Regions from separate parts of the Bradyrhizobium sp. KBS0727 genome, predicted to be linked through region 3. Evidence: predicted binding sites of a transcription regulator. Region 3 holds the regulator's gene; each other region holds the start of a gene.
What was found. Region 3 encodes LexA, which represses DNA repair genes until DNA is damaged. Its sites were predicted from a motif close to TGTTCNNNNTGTGTTCNG; they were not measured.
Positions count from the first base shown of each region.

Region 1 (6,353 bases), 3.6 Mb from region 3:
GCGGGACATTCGGGTTCACAGACGCCGCAGTCGATGCATTCGTCGGGATGGATGACCAGCATGTTCTCGCCCTCGTAGAAGCAGTCGACGGGGCAGACTTCAACGCAGTCGGTATATTTGCATTTGATGCAGGCTTCAGTGACGACGTAAGTCATCCAGGACTCCGAACAGGCTCCGAAGGGGATCAGTTTTCCGGGGTTTGCGTAGCGCATGAAGTGCGCTGCCGCAAGGGAAGCAACGTGCTCAAACCGGGCGTTTTCGGCGTCCCTCCAGTCCCTTGCAGATAGTTACGGCTTGGCGTTCTGCAAATCCTCGTAGAGCACGCGCGCGGCTGCGGCGTCGCCACGCCGTTCGCTGAAGCCAGTCACTTTGAGGATGCGCACGCTATTGTCGAGCGCGATGGTGAGGACGTCGCCTTGCTTCACGCCATGTCCCGGGGCTTTCTCGCGCACGCCGTTGATGCGGACGTGACCGGCTTCGACCAGCGCAGCAGCCGAGGTGCGCGCCTTCACCACCCGCGCGTGCCACAACCATTTATCGAGACGCTGGCGCTCCAAATAAGCTCGCCCTCAGATCGATCGCTATTCCTTGCGGCCGGCGAGCTGTTCCTTCAGCGCTGCCAGTTTGGCGAACGGCGAATTCGGATCGGCCGGACGGTCGCGCTCGCGCGGCGCGGCCGTGGTAGCCCACTGACGGTGCGACGGGCCGCTGTCGCGCTTGTCGCGGCCGCTCTTGTCACGTCCACCGAAGTCGCGGCCCTTGTCGCGCGCGCCACGGTCGCCGCCGCTCTTGTTGCGGTCGCCACCCTTGTTGCGATCGCCACCGCCGAACTTCCTGTCGGGACGGTCACCACCGCCCTTGTCGCGGTCGCGCCCCTTGCCTTCGAAGCGCGGACGCTCGTGACGGGTCTCGGTGCGCGCCTCGGTCGCCGCCGGCGCGCCTTCGGTAGGTGTGCCTTGGGCCGGTGCGGCGGCCACGGCGCCGTCGGCCGGTGCGCCCTCGCGGGGTTTTCGGAACTCGTTATGGCGACGGCCGCGCCGGTGACGCTGCTCGCCGCGTGGTGCGCCCTCCGCCCCTTCGCCGGCAGCAGCGGGCTGCGCGCCCTCCTGCGGACGGCCGTGATGGCGCTGGCGGTTGCGGTCGTGATGCGGACGGCGTTCGTCCGAACGGCCACCGGGCCGCCAGACGTCGATCAGTACCGGCTCGGCCGGTGCATCGGGCTTTGCCTCGGCGCCGACAGCTACTTCGGCCGGCGCAGCTTCGCTGGCGGCGGATTCGGTTGCGACCTCAGAAGCAGCCTCTGCGGGCGCTTCGCCGACAGGGGTTTCAACCGGCGCGGTCTCGACAGGCGCGGTCTCGACAGGCGCGAGTTCCGGCTCCACTTCAACAACCGGCTCCGGCGCCGCTTCGGCGACAGGCTCAGGCGCGGCTTCCACTGCGGCCGGGGCTTGCTCGCTCGCGACCGGCAAAGGCGTCACCTCAGGCAGCAGGGCTGCCGACGGCGCGGGATCGCCGGAGACCGGCATGTCCGTGACATCGGCGGTCACGGTTTCCGGCACGATCGCATCAGACGGCGTCTCGGCAACGGCCTCGGTTGGTGCGGCTTCGGTCGCGGAGACAACAACGGGCACCGGCTTCGGCGGCAGCGGCGCGCGGCGGTCCATGCGGTAGCCGAGCGCGCGCAGGATCGAGGCAAAATCTTCGCCGGCCGATCCGGTCAGCGAGGTCATCGCCTGCGTCACCACAAAGCCGCGGCCGTCGAACGCACCGGCCGGCTTTTCGCCGGGCGAACTCTCGCGCCAGGCCAAAGCGGGACGAATGAGATCGGCGAGACGTTCCAGAATATCGACACGCACCGCACGCTCGCCGCACTGGCGATAGCCGAGCAGCCGATAGGCATCGCGCGGCAGCGCCTTGTCGACCGGGAACGAGGTGCGGCCCGAACTCGCCAGATGCTGCGCGCCCGACAAAGCCGACATATCGACATTGTCCTGCTTCTCGGCCCACAAAAGCGAGGCCAGCGCGCGCGCGGCGGGCTTCAAGAGCGCCGGGAAATAGATGTGATAGGCGCCGAAGCGGACGCCATACTTGCGCAACGTGGCGCGCGACGCCTGATCGAGATCCTTCATCTCCGCGGAGATTTTCGCGCGCTCGAGCACGCCGAGCGCTTCGACCAGCTGGAACGCGATGCCGCGGCCGATGCCGGTGATGTCCTCGGCCTTGGAAAGTCCGAACAGCGGGCCCAGCAGCTTTTCGATATGCGTCTTCAGCCACAGATCGAGCCGGGTCTGCACGGCCTCGCGCGGCGCGCCGTTCAAGCGATCGTCGGCAATGATGCGAATGCGCGGATGCAGCGCATCGTCAGCGGCGACGAGTTTGGCCACGGCGTCGCCAGTCCAGCGGATGGTGCCGTCGGAGGCCAGCACGATCTGATCGTCGGGGGCTGCAGCGAGCTTTTCGGCACGCGTGTCGATCTCGCCGGCGAGCACCTGTTGCGCCGCCGCCTGCAGCGCCTTGGCATCCGAGCCGGCTTCTGCTGCATCCGGCGCAAAGGTGAATCCGTCGAGGCGGCCGATCGCATGGCCTTCAACAATCACTTCGCCGGTCTTGCCAATTTCCGTATTCAAAACACTGTTCTCCCGCAGGCGGCGCATCAATACACTGGTACGGCGGTCAACGAAACGCTCCGTAAGCCGTTCATGCAGCGCATCGGACAATTTATTTTCGACTTCGCGCGTGATTCCCTGCCAGTGATCGGGGTCGGAAAGCCAGTCCGGCCGGTTGGCGACGAAGGTCCAGGTGCGGATTTGCGCGATTCGGCCCGACAGCGTGTCGATATCGCCGTTGGCGTTATCGGCCTGGTCGACCTGGGCGGCGAACCATGCATCGGGAATCCGGCCGTTTTTCATCAGAAAACTGTAGAGCGTGGTCACGAGTTCGGCATGGGCGGCCGGCGCCAGCCGGCGGTAATCCGGGATCTGGCAGGCGTCCCACAGCCGTTCCACGGCCGCCTTCCCATGGGCCATGTCCCGCACATCGCCGTCGCGGGCGGCGTGATCGAGCACGCGCAAATCCTCGGCAATCGGCGCCCGGGTCAGAGCCTCATGCGTGGGCGACACCGCCAGAGAGACCTGCAACGAGCCCAGCGAGGCGAAATCCAGCTTCGAATTGCGCCACTGCAGCATTTTGACGCTGTCGAAGGTGTGGTTCTGCAGCGCGTTCACCAGCTCCGGCTCGAACGGCGCGCAGCGGCCGGTGGTGCCGAAGGTGCCGTTACGGGTGGCGCGCCCGGCGCGGCCGGCGATCTGCGCGAATTCGGACGGGTTGAGGCGGCGGAACTGGTAGCCGTCATATTTGCGGTCACTGGCAAAGGCGACGTGATCGACGTCGAGGTTGAGCCCCATGCCGACGGCGTCGGTGGCAACGAGATAATCGACGTCGCCGTTCTGGAACATCGCGACCTGCGCATTCCTTGTGCGGGGCGAGAGCGAGCCCAGCACCACGGCTGCACCGCCATGCTGGCGGCGGATCAGTTCCGCGATCGCATAGACCTCGTCGGCCGAGAACGCGACAATCGCGGTTCGGCGCGGCTGCCGCGTGATCTTGCGGTCGCCGGCGAATTCAAGCTGCGACAATCGCGGCCGGGTGACGATCGAGGCGCCCGGCAGCAGCCGCTCGATGATGGGACGCATGGTCGCAGCCCCCAGCAGCAGCGTCTCGTCGCGACCGCGCCGGTGCAGGATGCGATCGGTGAAGACATGCCCGCGTTCGAGATCGGCTGCGATCTGGATTTCGTCGACGGCGAGAAAACTGACGTCGATATCGCGCGGCATCGCCTCGACGGTGGAGACCCAGTAGCGCGGATTTTTCGGCTTGATCTTCTCTTCGCCGGTGATCAGCGCGACCGCTTCAACGCCGGCGCGATCCGCGACCTTGTTGTAGACCTCGCGCGCCAAGAGCCGCAGCGGCAGGCCGATGACCCCGGACGAATGCGCCAGCATCCGCTCGATCGCCAGATGCGTCTTGCCGGTGTTGGTCGGCCCGAGGACTGCGGTGACGCCGGAGCCGGGAGCGCGTTCGTGGGCGAACGGGGAATGAGAGAAAGCCATATTTTACGGGTGTTTCTTGCGTCGCGTCTTTTTCAGGGTGTGTCATTATGCGACGGTGATGCGGTCGCGCTTAAGCTCTGGAACGAGTCTGGAACGAATCGCGTCCGAATCGCAGACTCCACCCTAGACCGGCTTCGTTCTCCGCAACATCTCGCGTGGGTGCGATCGAGACGGCACTAGATCAAGTTTGAGAGGCCTCCACAAGATCAGGTTTTTCGGCGGAAACGTTAAGAACAAAGCGGCGGCGGAGTCGAATCAGAAGCGGTGAAGAGTCAACGGGATTCTCGCCGGGTTCGTCATTCCGGGGCGATGCGAAGCATCGAACCCGGAATCTCGAGATTCCCCGGGGTGCAATTGCACCCCTGAGGTCTGGTGCTAACGCACCATCCCGGAATGACGGCCAAAAAAATCACTGCGTCTTCGCGACCCGTGGCGGCGCGGCCGACGTCACGAACGACGTCGCTTCCAGCATCGCAGGGCCCAGCGGCGTCGGGATGGTCATGCGGAACGGCACCAGGATGCGGGTGCCGGCGACGGGAACGAAGGCGACCTCCATGTTGCGCTGGTTGGCGAGCCATTTGATCACCGGGCGATCGGGGATGTAGCCCGCGACCGGCGTGAAATAGATCGCGCATACCACCGCGGGGCCGTGATAGCCGTGCTCGGCCTTCACGGTTTCCATCCGCTTGAAATCGAGCTTGAGGTCGTAGCGCAGGCGGCCGTCGAACACGCCGGTGCCGGTGCGGCAGGCATCGGGCGACAGCACCTCGCCGGTGCCGGGCACGCGGATCATCGAGCCGGTCATGGGATCGAGCACGTTCTTGCGCTGCGCGTCGGTGACAACGATGCGGTCGGCATCGACCGGCGGCACTGGATCGATCGAAAACTCCTTCACCCCGCCATTGGCCAGGATCAGGCGGATGGTTTCGGATTTCTTTTGGGTCGTGGTGGTCGCCACATAGGACGCGGCGACCAGCGCGCCGTTGACGACCCGGCCCTGGCTGGCGCCGGAACCTGAGCCGCCGGAAAACGCCTTCAACAGCCCGGCGCTGCCGCCTTGTGCGGAGGCCGAATACACGTCGTCGCCGATTTCGATGGTCCAGGCCCCCTTGCCGACCGGAATGCCGGATAGCGAGGCCTCATAATGGGCATCCACCCGCCCCTGTGCTGCGGCCATCTGCGGCGCAGCCAGGAGCCAAACCCCGGCGCAAAGGCTGAAAAACAGCCCCAAACGGGACGCCAAAAGGGAGGCCAAAAGGGCGGCAATGGCACGGGATCGGATCACGAACGGCGGGTTCCAGGGTTGGCTGTGCGGCAAGGTTATCTAAGCAGAAATATCCGGCAAACAACGCGAATTTCGCGAAAAGCTGGCCTCATCAAGCCCCCGGCGGGACATAAAACTCCCGGCCGGACCATCGGGGGATACGGTCTTTATGATGCGGCGGGGAATGCGCCGTTTATATGGTAGATTACGCCGCTGGAACCGCCGATAAACCGGTCTGCTCCGCGCATTTCCCGGCCGTTAAAACCTTGACGGTTCGGACCATCAGCCCTATAGGTCCGCGGTTCCTGGAAATGGACGCGATTTTGGACCCCCGCGCGGCGCTTAGGGTGCGCTGCCCGATGGCGGGGATGGAAGAGGATTTTGCGATGTCCCGTAAGTGCGAATTGACCGCCAAGGGCCCCCAGGTGGGCCACAAGGTGAGCCACTCGAACATCAAGACCAAGCGCCGGTTCCTGCCGAACCTGGTCAACGTCACCTTCATCTCGGACGCGCTCGGCCGCAACGTGCGCCTGCGGGTGTCGACCAACGCGCTGAAGAGCGTCGACCACAATGGCGGCCTCGATGCCTTCCTGCAGAAGGCCCGCGCCACCAACCTCTCGCCCCGTGCGCTCGACCTGAAGCGCGCGATCGAGAAGAAGGTCGGCAAGCCGGTGTTCGTGAAGAAGGAAGTGAAGAAGGCGAGCTAAGGCGTAGCTGCACTTCACTGGCGGATTAGAGTTTTGAAGCGGCCGGGTCGAAAGACCCGGCCGTTTTTGTTTTGGGCCATACGACTTAAGGCTCGTGCATCCATCCTTGCTCACGTCCTGCGGTTGCGCTTGTATGCCCGTGGGTCTGGGGAGGCTCCTAACATGCGTAATCTTGGAATCGTGGTGCTTTGCGCCGCGTTGGGCGGCTGCGTCTCGACCAACGAAACCATTTCATTTCGAACGACTAATCCACAGCAAAGCCTGACGTCGCAC
Region 1 covers NZ_CP042176.1:7,124,023-7,130,375, forward strand. Annotated here, with positions in the region: gene fdxA (ferredoxin FdxA) at 1-155, opposite strand, end outside; gene FFI89_RS33335 (RNA-binding S4 domain-containing protein) at 288-557, opposite strand; gene FFI89_RS33340 (helicase-related protein) at 582-4,109, opposite strand; gene FFI89_RS33345 (DUF3108 domain-containing protein) at 4,519-5,286, opposite strand; gene rpmB (50S ribosomal protein L28) at 5,760-6,080, shown strand.
Region 1: a site for LexA is predicted at 4,188-4,205, ahead of FFI89_RS33340 (helicase-related protein). Genes of this name have one in related genera too.

Region 2 (6,353 bases), 2.3 Mb from region 3:
CGACGACCGCCGCATCCGCGATCTGCTGTCGCGCTTTCTTTCCAGCGAAGGCTATCGCGTCACCACGGCGGCGAGCGCCAGCGATGCGCGCGCCAAGCTGCTCGGCCTTCACTTCGACCTGTTGATCCTCGACGTCATGATGCCCGGCGAAACCGGATTTGATCTGGCGCGATTCATCCGCACCTCCTCCTCGGTGCCGATCATCATGCTGACGGCGCGCCATGAGGCGGAGGCCCGGATCGAGGGCCTGCAGATCGGCGCCGATGACTATGTCGCCAAGCCGTTCGAGCCGCGCGAGCTGGTGCTGCGGATCGGCAATATCCTCAAGCGCACCGCGCCGCCGCCGGTCGAAGCGCTGGAGCAGATCGCCTTCGGGCCCTACGTCTATCATCTCGAGCGCGGCGAATTGCGCCAGGGCGAGGAGATCGTTCACCTAACCGACCGCGAGCGCGAAATGCTGCGCATTCTCGCCGTAAGTCCCGGCGAGACCGTGCCACGCGCGGCGCTGACCGGCGGCGGCACCGTCAACGAGCGCGCGGTCGACGTGCAGATCAACCGTCTCAGGCGCAAGATCGAGCGCGATCCCGCCAATCCGCTGTTCCTGCAGGCGGTGCGCGGCATCGGCTATCGCCTGGTGGCGTCGCCATGAGGCTGTGACCTCGCCATGAGCACCCTCGATACCGGCCTGACCCTGATCCGCAACGCCTCGCAGCGCGTGTCCGCGGCCAATGGCTGGATGGGCAACGCGTTCAAGAGCTGGATGCCGACCGGCCTCTACGCCCGCGCGCTGCTGATCATGATCGTGCCGATGGTGATCCTGCAGACCGTGGTCGCGTTCGTGTTCATGGAGCGGCACTGGAATACGGTGACGCGGCGGTTGTCGGCCGCCGTGGTGCAGGACATCGCCAGCCTGATCGACGTCTACAAGTTCTATCCGCAGGACAAGGACCGCGCGCAGCTAAGGCGTATCGGGCAGCGGTTGCAGCTCGTGGTCGATTTCCTGCCAGTCGGCGACATGCCACCGCCCGGCCCCAAACCGTTCTTCTCGCTGCTCGACCAGACGCTGTCGGTGCAGCTCGGCCGCCAGATCGGCAAGCCGTTCTGGATCGACACCGTCGGCCGTTCCAACCTGGTGGAGATCCGGATCCAGCTCGACGACGCCGTGATGCGCGTGTTCGCCCAGCGCAGCGCCGCCTACGCCTCCAATTCGGAAATTTTCATCTTCTGGATGCTGGGGACGTCCTCGATCCTCTTGATCGTCGCGGTGCTATTCCTGCGCAACCAGATCAGGCCGATCCTGCGGCTGGCGGACGCCGCCGAAAGTTTCGGCAAGGGCCGCGAAGCGCCGAACTTCCGTCCCCGCGGCGCACGGGAAGTGCGGCGCGCCGCCCAGGCGTTCCTGGAAATGAAGGCGCGCATCGAGCGCTCGATCGAACAGCGCACCGCGATGCTGGCCGGCGTCTCGCACGATCTGCGCACCATCCTGACCCGCTTCAAGCTCGAGCTCGCGCTGATCGGCGACAGCCCCGAGGTCGACGGCATGCGCAAGGATGTCGACGAGATGTCGGCGATGCTGGAGGCCTATCTCGCCTTTGCGCGCGGCGACTCCGGCGAGGTCGCCCAGCCCACCGACATGACGATGGCGCTGGAGGAACTGCGCAGCGACGCCGAGCGCAACGGCCATGCCACGACCGTTACGTTTCACGGCCTGCCGGTCGTGATCGTGAAACCGGCCTCGTTCAAGCGCTGCCTCGCCAACCTCGTCTCCAACGCGGCGCGGCACGCCAAGACCATTTCGATCACCGGCCACCGCGATCACCGCTATTTGACCATCACCGTCGACGATGACGGACCGGGCATTCCGGCTGATATGCGCGAGGAAGTGTTCAAGCCGTTCCTGCGGCTCGACGACGCCCGCAATCAGGATGAAGGCGGCACCGGCCTTGGTCTCGCGATCGCCCGGGACATCGCCCGCTCGCATGGCGGCGACATCACGCTCGGCGACAGCCCGATGGGCGGCCTGCGGGCGGCGGTCAGGGTGCCGGTATAGGAGGTTCTCAATTCTTGGCCTTATGGTGAGGAGCGCAACAAAGCTGCGCGTCTCGAACCAAGAGGCCGCCAAGCCGCGACAGCAACTACTTCGGCAATTGCTTCGGGATCAGGGCTTTCAGCTTTTCCATGTCCTTGACGTTCATCTTCATGCCGCCGGGCATCATGATGTCGCCGGCCTTCTGGTCGGGCTTGCAGACGCCCAGCCACTTCGCTTCGATCGTGGTGGTCGAATCGCGCGGCACGCCGGCGGGGCCGCGCTCCGAATGCGAGGTCGACTTCACCGTATAGGCCGAATTGAAGTCGCCGGTGATCTCGGCATGCGAGGTGATCGACATGCCGGCGATGCCGCAGACGGAATCGCTGACGTAACCGGTCGCGGTCTTCTGGATATCCTGCCTGGAGCACATCTCCTTGCCCATTGGCGAGAACGATGTGCTCATTTCCTTGTCGGTGGTCTCGTCGGTGCAATGCTGCATCGTCATGTCGGGCACCGCAGAGCCGGTGTGCAGCACCTTCATTTCCCACAACCCGGCCTTGCGCACCGGCAACTCGACCGCGCTTGCCGCATTCGCAGGCAACAGTGCCAGCAGGCCAAGTGCGAAACCACAAAGTGCCGAACCGAATGACAGAAGCTGTCGCGTCATGCTCGCGCCCCCGGCCGGTTGAGGTTGGGTGAGGTCGTCCCGCTCAGTAGGCGACGCTCAGCGGCCGCTCGTTGGCGCCATAAGGCACCCAGCGGCAGGCGAACGAGATGTATCCGCCATCCTGGGGCTCGACCGCGAGGAATTTCACGACCTTGCCGTATTTGGCGCAGTGGTCGACCGCGCGCTGCCGGACATCGGTGTCGTGCGCCAGCGAGTAAGCGATAATGCCGCCGGTGTCATTGCCCTTGAACGGCGGCACCCAGTCGGCCCGCGCCGGAGCGCCCGCCAGCATCCCCGAGATGGCAACCAGGCACGCGGCCCCAATCATTCGCATCGCAGACTCCATTTCGCTCGAACCCCACCATAGAGTGCGCGGGCGGCCGTGAAAAGAATGGCGTGCGGTGGAAAGCCGACTTGTCCGCCAAGTGTTGCCGTGTTGCACTTGACCTTGCCCGGGCTTCACGGCACCGTCCAGACCTTGGACGATCGGCGGAATCCCATGCGAAACCTGTTCACACTCCTGAAATCGCTCGGCTTGGTGGCTGGCTTTGCCCTTTTGGCATCCGGCGCCCTCCTGGTATCTGAATTGCCGGCCCAGGCCGCCAATCCGCTCGAGTTGAATTTCGGGCTGTTCGGCCCGCAATATGACGGGCGCGTTGCCGTGTGTGAGCGGGCGCTCCCGACCATCACCTCGCAATTCCAGGAAAAGGAAAGCACCTTCTGGAATTCGTCGCTGACGATCACGGCTTTCGGCCGGATCCATGAAACCGCCTTCCGGCCTTGGCAGTCCGACAACATTCCGCGCCGTTATTGCACCGCCGACGTCATGCTGAGCGACGGCAAGATGCGGACCGTGCACTACGCGATCGTCGAGGACGGCGGCTTTGCCGGCTTCGGCCAAGGCGTCGAATGGTGCGTGACCGGGCTTGACCGCAACTGGGCCTATAATCCGAACTGCAGGGCCGCCCGCCCCTGATCCCCGCCTCATTCCCCGGCTGTTCCCGATTTGAATTTGGCGGATCGGCAGCGTCCGGCCCGGACGTTTTCGGGCCGCGATATTTTTGTTCTTGAAATGTTCTCGCGCCCTGCTAGGCTTGGGCGAGCCACATAATAGGGGCGCGCGTAACAGGGGCGTTTGATGTTTCGATCCGTCGTTATTTCCCGCATTATTTCCCGACTTCTCATTTCGCTGGCTCTCTTGGTCGCCACCGCCGGGATGGCGTCCGCACAGGACCGCCGGCAAAACACCCCGGGCGAGTTCGATTTCTACGTGCTGTCGCTGTCCTGGTCGCCCTCGTTCTGCGAGCAGGCCTCCGAACGCGGCAACAGTGGCCGCTCCGGGGCGCAGTGCGGCGGCCGGCCGTTCTCCTTCGTGGTGCACGGGCTGTGGCCGCAATATGAGCGCGGCTTTCCCGAATATTGTCAGCGCTCGGCAGATTGGCTTGATCGCAACATCATGACCTCGATGCTGGACCTGATGCCGGCGCCCGGTCTGATCTTCAATGAATGGAAGAAGCACGGCACCTGTTCGGGTCTCGGCGCGCGGGCCTATTTCGAGACCATCCGCAAAGCCCGTGCGGCGGTGAAAATCCCCGAGGAATTCCTGCAATTGTCGGAGCCGAAATCGGTCGCCCCCGACGACCTCGAGGCGGCCTTCATCAAGGCCAACCCCGGCATGAGCAGTTCGGCGATTTCGGTGACCTGCGACTCCAAGCGCCTCAGCGAGGTACGGATCTGCCTGAGCAAGGACCTGCAGTTCCGCTCCTGCGAGGAGATCGACCGCCGCGCCTGCCGGCGCGACCAGGTGCTGATGCCGCCGGTACGGGGCGGCTAAGGCCCTCCACCGTCATGCCCGGGCATAGCCGTCTGCCCGGCGCAGACTGCGTAGACTTGTCTGCGCTCCCGGGCATCCACGCCTTCCTTAGTCGGTAAGAACGTGGATGGCCGGGACAAGCCCGGCCATCACGCGTAGAAGACATGACGTCTTCTCCAATTGGTCCGCCCTCCCCATGAACTACCGACACGCCTTTCACGCTGGCGGCTTTGCCGACGTCATCAAGCACATCGTGCTGGTGCGAATGCTGACCTATCTGCAGGAAAAGCCGGCGCCATTTCGCGTCATCGACACCCATGCCGGCGCCGGACGCTATGATCTCACCGGGGACGAAGCAAAACGCGGCGGCGAATGGCTGACCGGAATTGCGCGGGTGATGCAAGCCCGGTTCTCGGAAGCAGCCCAGCCGCTGATCGCGCCCTATCTCGATATCATCCGGGCGTTCAACCCGCCGGGCGAACTGAAGGCCTATCCGGGATCGCCCCTGATCGCCCGCGCGCTGCTGCGGCCGCAGGATCGCTTGACGGCCTGCGAAATCGAACCGAATGCCCACCGCCAGTTGATCGATGCGCTGCGCCGCGACACCCAGGCGCGGATCGTCGACCTCGACGGCTGGACCGCACTGCCGGCCTTCGTGCCGCCGAATGAGCGGCGCGGCCTGGTGCTGATCGACCCGTCCTTCGAACAGAAGGACGAGTTCGAAACCCTGGCCGACGGCTTCACCGAGGCCTACGCGAAATGGCCGACCGGCAGCTATCTGATCTGGTACCCGGTGAAGAGCCGGCGCATCACCGACGGCCTCGCGCGCCATGTCGCCGCCGTGACGGCCGAAAGCAGGCCTGCGGGAAAATGCCTGCGGCTTGAGTTCAGCGTCGCGCCGCAGCAGGCAGGCGGTCCCCTCACCTCGACCGGTCTTCTGATCGTCAATCCGCCGTGGACGTTGGCGGGTGAATTGAAGACCATTCTACCCGAACTGGAAAAGCCGCTCGGCCAGGGCGGCGCCGGCCGGTTCAGGCTCGAAACGCCAAAGCCTTGAACTCTCGCTTTTGGCGAATAGTGCGTTTGCCGTAGGCAATTTGCTCGGAACCGTATTATGCTCGGCCTGTTGGGACTGGCTTTACGTTCCGCTTCCGCGAATGGTTGCGGCGGAGTGATCAAGGCCTAAGAAAAATCCAGGCCGATCGGTGGCGTGACCCGATCGGCTCAGGTGGCCAGGCTTCCGGCAGCGAATGTCCGGTCGGCCGGTACGCAATTTGGGCGTAGCGGCGGAGCAGTACGGGGGAGGAGTTTCCCGATGGCCATGACTGGTACGGTCAAGTTCTTCAATGGAGAGCGCGGCTACGGCTTCATCAAGCCCGATGACGGCGGTCGCGATGTGTTCGTTCACATCACCGCCGTGGAGCGGGCCGGATTGAAGGATCTGACAGAGGGGCAGCGCATTGCGTTCGAGGTCGAACCGGACAAGAAGGGCAAGGGCCCCAAGGCGGTCAACCTGGTGATTTCACCGTGAGCTGATGCTCGCGATTGGAAGCGGAGCGAGTTCTTGCCTGCGCAAGTTCGACTGGGCGCCGCAGCGCCGCTCAGATGGTGGAGGCGTGCATGACATGCCCGCCCCGCGTCAGTGCCGATCGTTCGGTCTCCGGGAAGTAACGCTCCGCCAGTTCGGCCGGGCCGATATCGTCGACATGACGAAAACCGGCCGCGCTCATTTTTGCGCATAGCGAAGCGGTGTCGAGATAACTCTGAAACCGCTCGCCGACGGCTGCCACCCGTTCAGCCAGCGCCTGATGCGCGGCGCGGCCGGCGGCGGAAATCGAAGTCGC
Region 2 covers NZ_CP042176.1:1,284,795-1,291,147, reverse strand. Annotated here, with positions in the region: gene FFI89_RS06055 (response regulator) at 1-649, shown strand, start outside; gene FFI89_RS06050 (ATP-binding protein) at 665-2,050, shown strand; gene FFI89_RS06045 (DUF3617 family protein) at 2,136-2,696, opposite strand; gene FFI89_RS06040 (hypothetical protein) at 2,740-3,030, opposite strand; gene FFI89_RS06035 (hypothetical protein) at 3,196-3,672, shown strand; gene FFI89_RS06030 (ribonuclease T2) at 3,835-4,530, shown strand; gene FFI89_RS06025 (23S rRNA (adenine(2030)-N(6))-methyltransferase RlmJ) at 4,706-5,566, shown strand; gene FFI89_RS06020 (cold-shock protein) at 5,825-6,040, shown strand; gene FFI89_RS06015 (SAM-dependent methyltransferase) at 6,111-6,353, opposite strand, start outside.
Region 2: a site for LexA is predicted at 3,759-3,776, ahead of FFI89_RS06030 (ribonuclease T2). Genes of this name have one in related genera too.

Region 3 (6,353 bases):
GCCTTGAGGATTTTCGCCAGCCGCGCGCTCTGTTCCGGCCCCCAGCCGGCATTGTCCTCGACCGAGAGGCGGGCGAACAACGGCTTGTGATCGGGCCAGTGCGTCCGCACCGCTTCGGTGATTTCGGTGATGAAGCGCATCCGGTTGGCTTCGGAACCGCCATATTCGTCGCTGCGCTGGTTGGATCGCTCCGATAGGAACTGGTGCACGAGATAGCCGTGAGCGCCGTGCAGCTCCAGCACGTCGAAGCCGGCCTCATGGGCACGGCGCGCCGCGTGGCCCCAGGCCTGCACCAGATCCTTGACCTCGTGGCGTTCCAGCGCCTTCGGCACCGGCCATTTCTCGCTATGGGCGATCGCGCTCGGCGCCACCGGCGACCAGACGTCCCAATCCTCGATCTCAGGGGAACGCTGCAGCGGCCGGTCGCCTTCCCACGGGCGCGTCGCACGCGCCTTGCGGCCGGAATGGCCGAGCTGGATGCCGGCAACCGAGTTCTGCTGCTTGATGAACTTGGCGAGACGGCTGAGCGGCTCGACAAAGGCATCATCCCAGATGCCGAGGTCGCCGACGGTGCCGCAGCCGCGCCGCTCGACCTTGGTCGATTCCACCACCACGAGGCCAGCGCCGCCGGCGGCGAACTTGCCGGCGTTCATCAGGTGCCAGTCGGTCGGAAAGCCCTTCACCGCCGAATACTGGTGCATCGGCGGCACCACGATGCGGTTGCGCAACTCGACGCCGCGGATCGACATCGGGGAAAACAGCAGCGTGTCCGACATTTCGGCGTTTCCTCCTGGCCGGACCCTGATTGTCCGGGCATCGCGCCGGCGGGTCTCTTGGTGTTTCTATTGCTTGGCGGCGCTGTCGGTCTTGGTGTCGTTCTTCGTGTCGTTCTTGGCCTTCGGCTTCGGCGACGCGGTCTTGGTAGCGGCCTTCGGGGGGGAGTTGTCGCCACGCGCGATTCCCCAGGGGTCCGCGCTCTTTTGCTCCGGAATATTGCCCAGCGACCGTTCGTAGGCCTTCTGGGCTTCTTTTTCGGCTGCCTTTTCGCTTGGCGTCTTATCCTTGTCCGTCTCCCCGTATTTTGGAATGCTCTTGCTCTGCGCCGAGGCCGGCAAATCCATGGCGACTGCCAACAACGCGATCAACGCGACCAGGCCCAAAACCCGGCTGAAGACTCGGCTCAAGATTGTCATACGACCACTCCCAAAAACTTTCCCAACGCTTAGCACAGCTCGCGCACCGGCTTAAGCGCTGGATTGCATGACCGGACATTGTGACATAACGGCGAGCCATTGCCCGGACCTGTCCGGTTTTGTAAACGACGGCCATGACCACCCCGCTCACCCAGACCCGGCTTGCCCAAGGATCCGCCGACGTCCTGCTGTTCGATATCGGGCGCGTCGTACTCGACCTCGATTTCAGCAAGGTCATGACCAGCTGGGCCGGTCATGCCGGCTGCACGCCGGCCGAGCTCGCCAACCGCTTTGTCGTCGACGACAGTTTCAAGCACCATGAGGTCGGCAGGATCGACGACGCAGCGTTCTTCCACAACCTGCGCACGTCGCTCGGCATCGGCATCACCGACGACCAGTTTCTCGACGGCTGGAATGCGATCTTCGCCGGCGAGATGCCGGGCATCGCACCGCTGTTGGCAAACGCCGCCAAGCGGATGCCGCTTTACGCCTTCTCCAATACCAATCCGGCCCATGTCGCGCACTTCTTGCAGGCGTATTCCGACGTGCTCGGTCACTTCCGCGAGATATTTCTGTCCTCGACCATCGGCTTGAGAAAACCCGACGCCGCAGCCTATGATCATGTGGTAAAGGCGATCGGCGTGCCGGCGTCGCGAGTTCTGTTCTTCGACGACGTCGCCGCCAACATCGAGGGCGCGCGGGCGCGCGGCCTGGCTGCTGTCCACGTGACATCGACGGATGACGTGGCAAAGGCACTCACCGCACTCGGGATTACCGCACCCGGGACTTGAGTCTGGAATTTGAGGGAGTTTCGCCCGTGGCCTTGATGCCGGTTGCCGACGCGCTTGCCGCCATTCTCGCGGGCGCGGACCCGTTGCCGGAGGAAATGGCCGCGCTCGATACCGCCTGGCATCGCGTGCTGGCGCGCGACGTCGCCGCGCGCCGCACCCAGCCGCCGCAGGCAATGTCGGCGATGGACGGCTATGCGGTCCGCGCGGCCGACGCCGGTAACCTCACCGCGCGGCTGAAGGTGATCGGCGAGGTTGCGGCCGGGCGGCCGTTCGGGCGCAAGGTTGGCGCCGCCGAAGCGGTGCGGATCTTCACCGGCGGTGTCGTCCCCGACGGCGCCGATGCCGTCATCATCCAGGAAGACACCAACGTCCAGGGCGATCACATCACCATCACCGAGACCGCCGTCGCCGGGCGCCACATCCGCCCCGCCGGGGTAGATTTCCGCGAGGGCGACGTCTTGCTGGCGCGCGGCAGCCGCCTCACCGACCGCGATCTGTCGCTCGCCGCCGGCATGAACTATCCGGAGCTTTCGGTGCGCCGCCGCCCGAAGGTCGCGGTACTCGCCACCGGCGACGAGCTGGTGATGCCGGGTGCGACGCCTGGCCCGGGCCAGATCGTTTATTCCAACGGCTACGCCTTGCGCGCGCTGGCGCGGGCCGAGGGCGCCGAGACCATCGACCTCGGGATTGCCGCCGACACGGTGGCCGCTACCACGCAAGGCATCCGCCGCGCCCGCGATTCCGGCGCCGACATCCTGATCACCACGGGCGGGGCTTCGGTCGGCGACCACGACCTGGTCAAGCCGTCGCTGGAGGCCGAGGGCGTCACCATGGCGTTCTGGCGGATCGCGATGCGGCCCGGCAAGCCGATGATGCACGGACGGCTCGGCGGGATGCGGGTGATCGGCCTGCCCGGCAATCCGGTCTCGTCCTATGTCTGCGGGTTCCTGTTTCTGGTGCCGTTGATTCGGGCGCTCTCGGGCCGCAACAGCATCCATCACGCGCGCGAGACCGCCCTGCTCGGCCGCGATCTCGCCGCCAACGACCAGCGCGAAGACTATCTGCGCGCCCGGCTCGAGGAGCGCGCCGACGGCACGCTGACGGCGATGCCCGTCAATCATCAGGATTCCTCGCTGCTTGGAAATCTCGCTGCGGCACGGGCACTTTTGATACGTCCGCCGTTTGCCGCCGCCGCCCCGAAAGGGACGCCTTGCACGTTCTTGCGGCTGCCGGAGTGACGCCCCGAGCGACACCTGCTGCCAAAACCCTGATCGCATTCACCGGAAATTAAGTGGTTGCGGAACACATATCGAACATATAGTGTTCGTTCATGATTTGTTTCGAGAACTAGTGTCTACAAACGAGAGTTTCGGAACTCTCGGCGATCTGGGCCTGAGGTTTCGAAACCGGACGAATACCGCCAACCGGGGGAATGCTCGCGATGCTTACGCGCAAACAGTATGAACTTCTGCGTTTCATCAACGAACGGCTGAAGGAGGCCGGGGTGCCGCCCTCCTTCGACGAAATGAAGGACGCACTCGACCTGCGTTCGAAATCCGGCATCCACCGTCTCATCACCGCATTGGAAGAGCGCGGCTTCATCCGCCGCCTGCCCAACCGCGCCCGGGCCATCGAGGTCATCAAGCTTCCGGAGATTACCGGCGGTGGTAACAACGGCAACGGTCGCCGCGGCTTCACGCCGAGCGTCATCGAGGGCACGCTGGGCAAGGTCCGCGCCACCGGCGCCTCGGCCGCCGAGGATGACGGCAACCGCCCGGTCGCCGTCCCCGTGATGGGCCGGATCGCCGCCGGTACACCGATCGAGGCGCTGCAGACCCGCAGCCACACCATCAGCGTGCCGCCCGACATGCTCGGAAGCGGCGAACATTACGCGCTCGAAGTGCGCGGCGACTCGATGGTCGACGCCGGCATTCTCGACGGCGACATGGCGCTGATCCAGCGCAACGAGACCGCCGACACCGGCGACATCGTGGTGGCCCTGATCGACGAGGAGGAAGCAACCCTGAAGCGCTTCCGCCGCCGCGGCGCCTCGATCGCCCTCGAGCCCGCCAACGCTTCCTACGAGGTCCGCATCCTGCCGCCGAACCGGGTCCGGATTCAGGGCAAGCTGATCGGGCTGTACCGGAAGTACTGATCGGCTCCCGGCAGCCGCCAGCCGCGACATCGAACACAGCCCCGGCCGTCGGCCGGGGTTTTTTGTTGCGCATTTGGAACCAACGCGCGCTAGCGCGTTTGTGATAAAGGCACCGGCGCAGAGTCGCAGAATTGCCCCGAAAGCGGAGGAGACTCAGCGCCAATGTCCACTCTGATAGAGGCCTGTGCCTCCCACAGACACGGGTTAGCTATCTCAATCGAGGGAGCCATCCGATGTGTGACTACAGTCTGCACGCCGTGGCATCGCGCCCCGCCAAGGTCGGAGAGACGCTGATCACCACCACCTTCCGCGGCACGTCGACCCGCGGCTTTGCATCCGAAAACGAACCTGCGGTAGCGGTCTGCATGCTTCCCGGCACCGAGCTCGCCTTCGCGCAGGAGGTCAAATACGATAACCGCTGGATCTGGACGCGCACGCTCGACTGGCGGGTCTGCAAGTTCAACCAGATCGCGCCTGATGTGCCCGATCGTCATCACGACGCGATCGAATTTCCGGACGGAAGCCGTGTGCTGGTGACGCAGCTCTGCGAAGGCCAGCGCGTCAGCGTGCTACAATTGCCGGTGCAACAGCCGGCGGTAGAACGCGCGCCCGCTGCGAGCGAAGTGACATCACCTTCAGCGACATCGATCTTTACCGGCTGATTTCTCGGGACTAGGCTCCGCCGGCAACCGTCGGCGGAGCCCGGTATCGGGGCTGATCATGGTCAACAAGGTCACGTGGCAAAAGGCTGGTCGTGTCACCGAGCCCGGCCGCTACATGTTCCGGTTCGGCTGGCTCACGGTGAGCGCGGACGATCTCGCGATCTGGCAGCAGTTTCCCGATGCGGCGTTTACGCTGGTCAACCTGCCCTCGGAGCCGGATGCGCCGGAGGAATTTCATCTCGGCGCGTTTGAGTTGCCGGCCTCCCCCGTACTCGACGAGCATTGACTTAGCGCCTCACTCTTCCGCCTGCAGGTCGGCGTCCGCCGGCGTCGCATCGACGGCGCGCGGCGACGGCTTGCGCGGCGCCAGCACGGCGCTGTCGGTCTCGCCATCCTCGGCGATCGCCTTGGACCAGGGACGATCGATCCCTCCGGGTTTGACGGCATCGACGACAAATCCGTCGCGGCCGCGCCGCAGCGCCAGCGCGCCCTGCCGGCGCAGGCGCTCGGTGTCGATCGCCGACGCGGCGCAGGCGGCCGGCGACTGCCTTGTGGTCACGATCAGCGCCGCGCGCTCGCAATCATCCGCCAGCGCCTCGGGCCGCAGCGCCCATGCGACCAGCGCGCCACCGGGCGATGCCGTCACGCAGCCGTTGTCGTCGCAGGAGACGCCCTCGCCGAGCGTGGCGTCGTCGGCGGTTCGCGCATCCGCGTCCGCCGCCAGCCACTCCCTGACCAGGAAGGCGTCTTTGGAGCCCTTTGCGGCCTGCATCAAATGCAGCCGGCCGTCCTGGCCGCGCACCCCGACATGGCGGCCATCGGCGGAAATCAGGATGTCGGGTTGCGGCACGCGCGCCGCCCACACCGCCGCGAACAGCATCAGCGCCACGCCGGACCAGCGCAACGGGGTCCGCAACAGGCCAAGCAGGATGATGCCGGCGCTGGCCGCGATCAACGGACCGATGCCGAACGCCGACACCCGGCCGACCGCGCCGGGCAGGCCCGCGACCCATTGCGTGACCCAGATCATCCAGTCGATGCCGAGCCCCATCAGCCACCAGAAAAACCCGTCGAAGCCGAACGGCATCGCCGCGAGGCCGAGCAGCCCCGCCGGCATCACCACTGCCGAGACCACCGGCATCGCCGCAAGATTGGCCAGCACGCCGTAGGGCGTGATGCGGTGAAAGTGAAACGCCGCGTACGGCGTGGTCGCCAGCCCCGCCACCAGCGAGGCCAGCAACAGCACCATGATCTCACGTCCGCCCCACAGCGCCACGCGCGCGGTGGCGGAATGATCTGCCGTCGCGAACAGGCGCGGCATGCCGATCTGCACCAGCGCGACCAAACCTAAGGTCGCCGCAAACGACATCTGAAAACTCGGATGCACCAGGGCTTCCGGCGCGATCGCGAGCACGATCATGGCCGCGACCGCCAGCGTGCGGAAGGTGACGGCGCGGCGGTCGACCATGACCGCGATCAGCACCACCGCGGTCATGAAGAACGAGCGTTGCGTCGCGACCTCGGCGCCCGACAGCAGCAGATAGAAGGCGGC
Region 3 covers NZ_CP042176.1:3,556,666-3,563,018, reverse strand. Annotated here, with positions in the region: gene FFI89_RS16440 (NADH:flavin oxidoreductase/NADH oxidase) at 1-776, opposite strand, end outside; gene FFI89_RS16435 (hypothetical protein) at 843-1,193, opposite strand; gene FFI89_RS16430 (HAD-IA family hydrolase) at 1,328-1,984, shown strand; gene glp (gephyrin-like molybdotransferase Glp) at 2,011-3,222, shown strand; gene lexA (transcriptional repressor LexA) at 3,426-4,139, shown strand; gene FFI89_RS16415 (hypothetical protein) at 4,373-4,801, shown strand; gene FFI89_RS16410 (hypothetical protein) at 4,860-5,087, shown strand; gene FFI89_RS16405 (ComEC/Rec2 family competence protein) at 5,097-6,353, opposite strand, start outside.